2 regions of the Massilia jejuensis genome follow, and region 2 is predicted to be linked to the other one. Evidence: predicted binding sites of a transcription regulator. Region 2 holds the regulator's gene; the other holds the start of a gene.

Region 1 (5,048 bases), on a different contig from region 2:
GCGAACGCGGCATCCTTCTCGGCCCGCGACAGCGGCGACGCGTAGCAGTGGAAAGCTTCGCTAAACCCGAACACGGCGGTTGCCTGGACCCAGTCGAGCAAGCGCGGATCGTTGGCGTAATAGGCGACGCCGCCTGGCGTGGTGCCCCGCACGTGGCCGTGCACCCGCACCACGTGCGCGATCAGCTTTTCCGCCTGCGAGCGCGGGCCGTAGACGGTCATCATGGCCGCAGCGCCGGTGCGCCGCAGGCGGGTTCCTGGATCGCGCGCAAAACTGCTGTGTTCCCATACGCCCGTGCGGACCGAGGGTTCGGCCAGTTCGAGCAGCACCGCCGTCACCCCGCCGACGAACAGCGTAACCGGATTGGCGAACACCCGCCACGAGACGCCGTTTGCCGGCGCCAGCCCCGGCTCGCCCGGCGGCTGGCTGAAGTCGAAGGCCATGCCGGGGGGAGGGCGCATCAGTTCCTGCAGGATTTTCAGCATGACCGCACCGTATGGTTTTCCAGGTGCCAGTCTGCCACGGGGTGAAGCGCGGCGGCGTACGGCCGTTTAAAACGCGTAGCCGGCCCGCGGGGGGGTGCAGGCTGCAGGCTGGGGCCAGGTCTGACATTCGGACACAAGCTCAAGCATACTCGCGGCCTGCCGCAGTTTGGCGGGAGCGCTGGATGGGAAGGCGAAACTCAGGAACTAGGGCAGAGGCCGTGTACAAATGTTAGACGTGACCCCAGCCGCAGTGACCAAGCTCAAGCATACTCGCGGCCTGCCGCAGTTTGGCGGGAGCGCTGGATGGGAAGGCGAAACTCAGGAACTAGGGCAGAGGCCGTGTACAAATGTCAGACGTGACCCCAGCCGTACCATTCCTTGTTCGAATGGCCGGATGCGGGGTTGACGACGGGCATCCGGCACGCAGGGAATCTATGCCGGTTTACGCCGCCGCCCCGAGGCTGCCAAACCGGCCAATCCGAGCGCGGTCAGGGCAAGCGTGGCCGGTTCCGGCACTTCGGCCGGGCTGTCGGGACCAGTTGGGTTGTCGGGGTTGTCGGGGTTGTCCGGGTCGTCCGGAAGATCGGGTAGCGCAGGCGTACCAGGAACAAAACTTCCAAGGGTTATATTGTCAAAGCCGATATTGTTCGTGGCGCCACCGAAGTCCACCGACCGTGCAATGCCGTCGAAACGCATACCGATCGGGCTGAACCGGCAATACTCTCCGCTCGGGTCGCCGCTGCAATGATCGATATTGTCGTGCAGTTCGAGCGACGCGAGCAGATTGCCGGTCCCGTTCAAGCCATCGTAGACGTTGACAAAGCCATTCTCGCTACTGCTGTAGAAGAAGGAAAAGCCCGTATTGAAACCAGCCGCCACGTTCATGGTCGCCGCGCTGCCACGCAAAAAGGCGACAATGGTGCTGGCGCTAGGCTCATTGGCAAAGTTTCCCGTACCGCCAGCATTTAAGTCGATCGATCCCAGGCTGGCACTTGAAAAATTGATCCCGTAATTCCTTCCCCTGTTGCCTGCGGAATCGGTACCGCCATTGTAGAAATCATTGATCGAAGCCTGGTCGCCGACCCCTTCGAATGTCAACACGATCGGGACTGCTGCCGCGGAGCCGGCAAGCGAAGCAATAGCAATTGCAAAGGCGATTTTTTTGATTTGTAACACAATTCTCTCCCAAGAGTTGTATGCCAATGCTGGCGCTATCTTTGCAGCAATACGCGTGCCAGTTGTAAATACGGGGCATGTGCGGGAAGATTGTCATGCCGGAATTCAGGGGTGTAATATTTTTCGACAAAAAGTTATTTTAATATAAATATTCCAAGTAGCTATTTTCTATTGCAAAAAATCATAGAGCGTAGTCGCCTGGCACTGGCGCCATGCCCGACGCCCCCGGCGTGGGCCGCGTGCCGGTTTCACGCCTGCTGGTCGCGCATCCACTCCTTCAAACCTTCGACCCACTTTTTCGCCGGCAGATTCAGGCGCCGCCTGATCCCGGCGGCGCGTTCGTACAGCAGCGAAAAATCGATCTGCGGGGCGTTCTTGAAAGCGATTACGACGATGTTTGCATCGTGCACCTCGGGCAACCAGGCGATGGCGTCGAAGACGTCGGTCATCGCCGCCAGATTCTTGTCGTAGTTGCCGACTTCCCCGAATACGTTGGCGGTCATGATGCCGTCCGGCCGCAGGCAGTCGCGGCAACCCTGGTAGAACTCGACGCTGTCGAGGACCGGCCCGCGCGCCTGTTCGTCGTACAGGTCGACCTGCAGGACATCGACCGTGCCGTGGTTGCGCCGGTCCAGCACGAAATCGAGCGCGTTCGCTTCGCGCACATCCAGGCGGGCGTCGTTCGGCGGCAGGGCGAACAGGGCGCGGCAAATCGCGATCACGTTGGGATTGAGTTCGACGGCGGTCACGCGGGCGTCGGGAAAGCGGCGATAGCAGAACTTGGTGAGCGCGGCGCTGCCCAGGCCGAGCTGCACGATGTGGCGTGGCGAAGCGGCCTGGAACAGCAGCCAGGCCATCATCATCTGCACATATTCGAGTTCGATCGCGTCCGGGCACGACAGGCGCATCGCGCCTTGCTCCCACGAAGTGCCCAGGTGCAGCGAGCGCACGCCCTCGAATTCGGTGGTCGTGGCCGGCGGGTGGCCAGGCTGGCTGAAGCGGGGATCGAATGAAGAATGGTCGGGCATGGTGTAGGGCGCAGGTGAGCGGCGATCTTACCAGAGGGGCGCCGCGCTGATGGCACGCTCAGGGCACGCCGTCGGCGCACCATGCGCGGTAGCCCGGCCGTTCGGCGAGGCGCGCCAGGTAGGCCGCCACATGCGGATAGGCGGGGCGCGCCATCGGCGTCATCGACCAGCGGTTGAGCGACATTCCGATGACGATGTCGGCCAGTGTAAAGTGTCCGCCCGCGATATAGGCACCGGTGGCGGCGAGCCGCGCGTCGAGGATGCCGACGTGGCGGTTCCAAGTGGCGACGCCGGACGTGATCTGCGCCGGGTCGGCGTGCGCCGGACTGGCGCGCACCAGCGCCATGAAGTCGAGGTCGGTTTGCCGACGATCTTCAGCATCGGTTTCCTTTGGTGCGGGTGAGGGCCGGCAGGATCATCGTCACGGCCAGGCCGCCGCCGTCGCGGTTCGACAGCAGGATGCGCAGCAAGTCCTGCGCGCGCCGCACTTGCAAGGCCACGCCGACGGGGCGGAACCGGATCCGTGGGCCTTCTTCAGCAGGTTGGGCAGGGCTTGCTCGAACCGGGCCTGGTCCGGCAGCACCGGCTCGGGCGGCAACTCTCCCTCCAGGCGAAACGGGATGTGCGAGGCGAGGCGGGCGACCAAATCCTGCCAGCGGCAAGGTTCCAGGCGCGACGTCGGCCGCTTGGCGAAGCGCGCATCGCCGAGGATGAAAAATCTCCAGGTGGCGCATGCGCTTGCATAAACGATGCCATGACTGTTGAACCAGGAAGGCCGGCGACACCGCCCCCGCCTGGCGCTCCCTGCCGCCCGCCACGCCGCTCGACTATCGCTTCGCCGACACGACGTGGCCCAGCTGCAGCGCGTGAGCGCGGCCCCGGACAGCTTCGCCCTCGCCGACCAGACCTGGAACGATCTGTTGCCGCCACCCTGGCTGGCCAGTGTGTCGGGCGAGGTCAGCATCGCCGGCCGCCAGGCGCCGTACCGGCACCTGCGTTCCGGCCAGGACGAGCAAGCGCGCCGCGCTGGCGGCTCGCCTATGCATGCGGCAGGCCGCGCCGGCGCGGATCGTGGCGGCCAGGGAAGCCTTGCGCCCGCTGCGCCAGGCGGATGCGCGCCCTTGAACGGTGACGCCGGCGCCTGCGTCGAGACTTAGTTGCGCGGCAGCGGCGTGCCCTTGTCGATCACTTCGCGGCAATCTCCCTTGATCCGCGCATTGTCGTAATCGGCCCACCCATAACTGTCGACATAGCGCTTGTGGCGCGCCAAGCTGGCGCTGGCGATGCTGCGCTCCAGGGTGTCGCCCGGATAGCGGATGTCGCCCAGGTCGACCAGGGTATGGAAGACGTTTTCGGTCGACAGCGGCGCGCTCCGGTGCGCGCGCAATTGGGCAACCTTGTCCGGGAAGCGCCTGCCATACGCATCCGAATACCAGGCCAGGGCGGGCACGTGGAATTCGTACTGGTGATTGTGGCCATGGAACACCTGGCGGCAGGCGCCGTCGAACAGGGTCTGTCCATGGTCGGCCACGTACATCAGCGCCGCGGCCTTGTCCCCTGTTTTCAGTTGCCCGATCAGCTGCGCCAGGAACCAGTCCGTGTACAAGATCGAATTGTCGTAGCTGTTGTTAAGTTGCGGTTCGATCGCGGCATCGGTCAGCACGGGTTTGTGCACGCCGGCCAGCGAGGGCTGCCACTGGTCGAAGCGGGCCGGGTAGCGGTGCGCGTAATTCCAGTGGCTGCCCAGCGTGTGCAGGACGATGAGTTTTTTCGGTGCCGGATCGCCCAGCGCGCGTGCGAAGGGCTGGAACAGCACCTCGTCGTAATTCGACGTGTTCGTAAATCCGCCCAGGTTCAGGAATTCGACCTGGTCCGCTTCCTTGGCGAAGACCGAGACCGGGGTATCGAATTTGCCGAACGAAATCTGGTTCGACAGCCAGAAGGTTTTGTAGCCGGCTTCCTTGAAGACGGTGAGGAAGGATTTTTCGGTGAAGCCGTCCTTCAGACTTTGCATCGCCGGCTTGCGCGAGATGATGACCGGTACCGACAGGCGCGTGGCCGAGACCGAGGTGATCAGATCCTGCAGCGATACCAGGTTCGGTTCCTGGGACAGGAGCGGATTGGTCGGGCGGGCATAGCCGTTGATGCTCCAGCGGTCGAAGCGCGCCGATTCGCCCAGCACCATCACGAGCACGTCCGGGGCCTTGCCGGGATCGGCCTGGACGGCATTGAAGCGGAACGCGGCGCTGCGCCGGTGCAGGTCGGCGAGATAAACGCGCTCCTTGTAAAAATCCAGACCGCGCACCACCACGCCGAAGGGCCAGGACTGGGCGAAGGCTTTCACCTCGAACGGCATCTG
Region 2 (5,048 bases):
CACGACAAGCGCATCGCGTTTGCCGAACTGCTGGCGCAACTGGACCTGGCGCCCGAACAGTGCGGCTACATCGGCGACGACGTGATCGACATGCCGCTGCTGAGCAAGGTCGGCTTCGCCGTCACGGTGCCGACCGGGCATCCGGAAGTGCAGCACCGCGCCCATTACGTCACCCGGGCGGGCGGCGGGCGCGGCGCCGTGCGCGAGGTGTGCGACCTGGTCATGCGCGCCCAGGGCACCTACGAAGAGGCGCTCGCGCCTTACTTCAAATGAGTTCGAACGAGTTCGTCGACGCATGGCTACCTACGTGAACAAGCGTACCGCGCACCGCTGGCGCACGCTGGGCCTGATGCTCACGGCCGTCTTCTTCGCCTTCGGCAGCTTCTGGCTGCTGCAGGCGATCGACAGCAGCGACCCTGGCCGCGCCGGCAACAACCTGAATGAACCCGACTACATCGTCGAGAACTTCAGCTTCGTGCGCATGACCGAGAGCGGCGTGCCGCGCTACGTGATGTCGGGCGCGCGCCTGGCCCATCATCCCGACAACGATGTCTCTGTGATCACCAGGCCGATCGTCGAGAGCATGGCGCCGGAGCGTCCGCGCATGACCATGCATGCCGACCGTGGCCAGGTCTACCATGGCGAGAACCGCGTCGAATTGATGGGCAATGTCGACATCAAGCGCCCGGCCACGCCGACCACCGAGGCCCTGCACGCGCGCACCGAGGCGCTCACCGTGCTGGCCGACGACGAGATCGTCAAGACGACGCGTCCGGTGCAGATGACGCTCGGCGCCGCATCGGTCAATGCGGTCGGCATGGTGGCCGAAAACCCGAGCCGCAAGATGCACCTCGGCGGGCGCGGCCAGATCGTCTATCCGCCGCGCCAGAGAGCCGCACCACCCCAATAACACGAACGAGCATCCAATGAAAAACCGCTTGCATCACATGATTGCCGCCGCCTTCCTTTCGCTGCTGTCGCTGTCGGCTTCGGCCGAGCGCGCGGACTCGCTCAAGCAGGCCGTCATCAACTTCGACTCGCTCGACGTCGACGAAGTCACGCAGACGCGCATCCTGACCGGAAACGTGATCCTCACGCGCGGCACGCTGACGCTGAAGTCGGACCGCGCACTGCTCAAGGAAAGCCCGGAGGGCTACATGAGCGTCACGCTCACTTCCGGTCCGGGGCGCGTGGCGACGTTTCGCCAGAAGCGCGACGGCGGACCGGACCTGTGGATGGAAGGGCAGGCCGAACGCATCGAGTACGACGAGCGCCAGGAACTGGTCAAGCTGTTCTCGAAGGCGATCGTCCGGCAGCTCGAGAACGGCCGCCTGACGAACGAACTCGAGGGCGCCTACATCTCCTACGACAGCCGGCGCGAAGTGGCCACCGTGCGCAACGACGCCAGCGGCGAGAGCAGGGCCGGCGGCGGACGCGGCACCCTGATCATCGCGCCGCGCCGCACCGCGCCGGGAGCGGCCGCTCCTGCCGCTCCCGCGCCCGGCGCGCAGGCACGACCGGCCACGACGCCGGCGGGAAAGCCATGATGAAGGATGGTCGAGACAGCCGCAGCACCCTGGTCGTTCGGGGACTGCAGAAAAGCTATGGCAAGCGACTGGTCGTGCGCGACGTCTCGCTCGAAGTCGGTTGCGGCGAGGTCGTGGGCCTGCTCGGTCCGAACGGCGCCGGCAAGACGACGTCGTTCTACATGATCGTCGGCCTGGTGCCGTCGGACGCCGGCACCATCGAGATCAACGGCGCCGACATCTCGCGCCTGCCGATCCACCGGCGCGCGGTGATGGGCCTGTCCTACCTGCCGCAGGAAGCGTCGGTGTTTCGCAAGCTGACGGTGGAAGACAATATCCGCGCCGTGCTGGAACTGCAGCACGACGAGAACGGCCGCGCCCTGGGCAGGGACGCCATCGACGCGCGGCTCGATTCGCTGCTGGGCGAGCTGCAGATCGAGAAGCTGCGCGAAAATCCCGCGCTGTCGCTCTCCGGGGGCGAGCGCCGGCGCGTCGAGATCGCGCGCGCGCTGGCGACCAATCCGCGCTTCGTGCTGCTGGACGAGCCGTTTGCCGGCGTCGACCCGATCGCCGTGATCGAGATCCAGCGCATCGTGCGCTTCCTGAAGGAGCGCGGCATCGGCGTGCTGATCACCGACCACAACGTGCGCGAGACGCTCGGCATCTGCGACCGCGCGTATATCATCAACCAGGGTGCGGTACTGGCGTCGGGCCGTCCCGACGACATCATCGCCGACGAGTCGGTACGACGCGTCTACCTGGGCGAACATTTCCGGATGTAGCAAAGAACGGTACAACAAGCGTCGACATGAAACAATCCCTGCAACTTCGGACTTCACAGCACCTGGCACTCACGCCGCAGCTTCAACAGTCGATCCGCCTGCTGCAGCTGTCGACGCTCGAGCTGCACCAGGAAATCGAGCAAATCCTGTCCGACAATCCCCTGCTCGAGCGGCTCGACGATCCGCTCGACCACTCGGTGCGCCTGCTGGCCGACGGCGCCATCAACGACGCGCCGCCCCAGCAAGCCGAGGCCCCGGCGCCGGCCGGCGAAGAGGGGGCGCCGGCACCCGAGGCGGCCGGCGAGTTCGAAGGCGGCGAGGTCGAACGCAGCGAGCCCGATGGCGACTGGGGCGAGGGCGGACGCGCCTCCGGCACCGACGGCGACGACGACGGCCGCCCGCAGCTGGGCGCCATAGGCGTGACGCTGCGCGAGCACCTGTCCGAGCAGATTCGCGTGACCGGCGTGACCGAGCGCGATCGCGCGCTGGCCGAGCTGGTGATCGACGCCATCGACGACAACGGCTACCTGGAGGAGCCGCTCGACGAGATCCACGCGCGCCTGCCCGGCGAGCTCGAAGTCGAGATGGACGAGCTGCGCTGCGCGCTGGCGCTGGTGCAAAGCCTCGATCCGTCGGGCGTCGGCGCGCGCAGCGCTTCCGAATGCCTGGCGCTGCAGATCCGCGGCATGCCGGGCGTGCCGCTGGTGACGCGGCGCATGGCCTTGAAGATCGTCGAGGGCTACCTGACCTGGTTCGCGCAGCGCGAATTCACCAAGCTCAAGAAAGCGCTCGACTGCGACGACGAAGACCTGCGCGAGGCGCAGGCCGTGATCCGCCAGTGCAATCCCCATCCGGGCGCGGCCTTTGCGTCGAGCGTGTCCGACTTCGTCGTTCCGGACGTTATTGTCCGCAAATCGAAGGGCGGCTGGAGCGTCTCGCTGAACAACGAGGTGATGCCGCGCCTGCGCGTCAACAACGTCTACGCCAACCTGCTCAAGCAGGGAAAAGGCGAAGGCCAGATGAGCGCGCAGCTGCAGGAAGCGAAGTGGCTCATCAAGAACATGCGCCAGCGCTTCGACACGATCCTGCGTGTTTCACAGGCAATTGTGGAGCGCCAGCGCAACTTTTTCAGCCATGGCGCGGTTGCGATGCGTCCCCTTGTGCTTCGCGAGATTGCTGATACACTGGGTCTGCACGAGAGCACGATTTCTCGCGTGACAACTCAAAAATTCATGCTGACCCCGCACGGCATGTTTGAGCTGAAGTATTTCTTCGGAAGCCATGTCGCCACCGAAGCGGGGGGCGAGGCATCGTCGACGGCGATACGGGCGCTCATTGCGCAGCTGACAGGAGCAGAAGACCCAAAGAACCCTTTATCCGATAGCAAGATCGCGGAAATGCTCGGTGAACAAGGCATGGTCATTGCGCGCCGGACGGTTGCAAAATACCGCGAAGCACTCAAGATACCTCCCGTCAGTCTCCGCAAATCCTTGTAACAGCGGCACCCACGCGTCCCAAGCGCGTCAGCGGCGTCCGCGCATTTATCTAAGGAGTGTGTATGAATCTCACCATCAGTGGCCACCACCTCGACGTCACCCCCGCCATTCGAGAATACGTACAGAACAAGCTGGAACGCATCACCCGCCATTTCGATCAAGTCATCGATTCCCACGTGATCCTCGCGATCGACAACCTCACCGAAAAAGACAAACGTCAGAAAGCCGAGATCAACTTGCGATTGTCCGGCAAGACCGTGCACGTGGAGAGCGTGGCCCAAGATTTGTACGCCGCGATCGACCTGTTGATGGACAGGCTGGACCGCCAGGTCATGAAATACAAGACGATCCTCCAGGATCATGGCCGCGAGGCGCTCAAGCGCCGGCCTGAAGGCGGAGAAGCTGCCGCCGCCGCGATGTAGTCGGCCAGCATCGAGCACCGTCTGAACGAGGGCGCCGAGGGGCGCCCTTTTCAATGGGCGTGCGCGCATGCGCCCGCGCGGCGCGCGCTTCGGTAAAATGCATGTTTTTCCGATCAGCCCAGCCACCATGACCGACCATGTCCTGACCCGCGTTGCCAACGGCACCGGTGTGATTACCCTCGATCGTCCGAAAGCCCTGAACTCCCTGTCGCTGCCGATGGTGCGGCGCCTGACCGACATCCTGCTGGCCTGGCGCGACGATGCCGGCGTCGCGGCGGTGGTCCTGACCAGCAGCAGCGAAAAAGCCCTGTGCGCCGGCGGCGACATCCGCTTCTTCCATGAGGCGGGCCATGCCACCCCGATGGCCGGCAGCGCGCTGCTCGAGGATTTCTTTACCGAGGAATACGCGCTCAACTACCTGATTCATTTCTATCCGAAGCCGTATATCGCGCTCATGGACGGCGTGGTGATGGGCGGCGGCATGGGCATAGCCCAGGGCGGCCCCGGAACCGGCCTGCGCATCGTCACCGAGCGCACGAAAATGGCCATGCCGGAAGTGAACATCGGCCTGTTCCCGGACGTCGGCGGCAGCCATTTCCTGTCGCATGCGCCGGGCCGGCTGGGCAACTACCTGGGCCTGACCGGCCTGACGATCGGCGCGGCCGACGCCCTGTATGCGGACCTGGCCGACGTATTCGTCCCGGGCGCGCAGCTGGGTGCATTGCACGCGCTGGTCGAGACCACGCCGGGCGCGCAGCTGGCCGACGCGATCCGCCGCTTCGGCGCACGCTTCGCCGCCGATGCCGGCGACAGCGTCCTGCG

The links. The regulator sigma-54, encoded in region 2, starts transcription at its own class of promoters, with help from an activator protein. The targets are predictions, from matches to a motif close to TGGCANGNAANCTGCTTT.
Region 1: a site for sigma-54 is predicted at 1,705-1,722, ahead of ACFPOU_RS17995 (PEP-CTERM sorting domain-containing protein). Genes of this name have one in related genera too.

Annotation. Positions count from the first base shown of each region.
Region 1 covers NZ_JBHSMS010000058.1:72,390-77,437, reverse strand. The annotation lists gene ACFPOU_RS18000 (oxygenase MpaB family protein) at 1-485, opposite strand, end outside; gene ACFPOU_RS17995 (PEP-CTERM sorting domain-containing protein) at 918-1,661, opposite strand; gene ACFPOU_RS17990 (spermine/spermidine synthase domain-containing protein) at 1,910-2,689, opposite strand; gene ACFPOU_RS17985 (glutathione S-transferase C-terminal domain-containing protein) at 2,748-3,026, opposite strand; gene ACFPOU_RS17980 (hypothetical protein) at 3,538-3,846, shown strand; gene ACFPOU_RS17975 (phosphoethanolamine transferase) at 3,843-5,048, opposite strand, start outside.
Region 2 covers NZ_JBHSMS010000081.1:13,762-18,809, forward strand. The annotation lists gene ACFPOU_RS23020 (KdsC family phosphatase) at 1-273, shown strand, start outside; gene lptC (LPS export ABC transporter periplasmic protein LptC) at 308-910, shown strand; gene lptA (lipopolysaccharide transport periplasmic protein LptA) at 927-1,547, shown strand; gene lptB (LPS export ABC transporter ATP-binding protein) at 1,547-2,308, shown strand; gene ACFPOU_RS23040 (RNA polymerase factor sigma-54) at 2,335-3,804, shown strand; gene hpf (ribosome hibernation-promoting factor, HPF/YfiA family) at 3,867-4,226, shown strand; gene ACFPOU_RS23050 (enoyl-CoA hydratase/isomerase family protein) at 4,354-5,048, shown strand, end outside.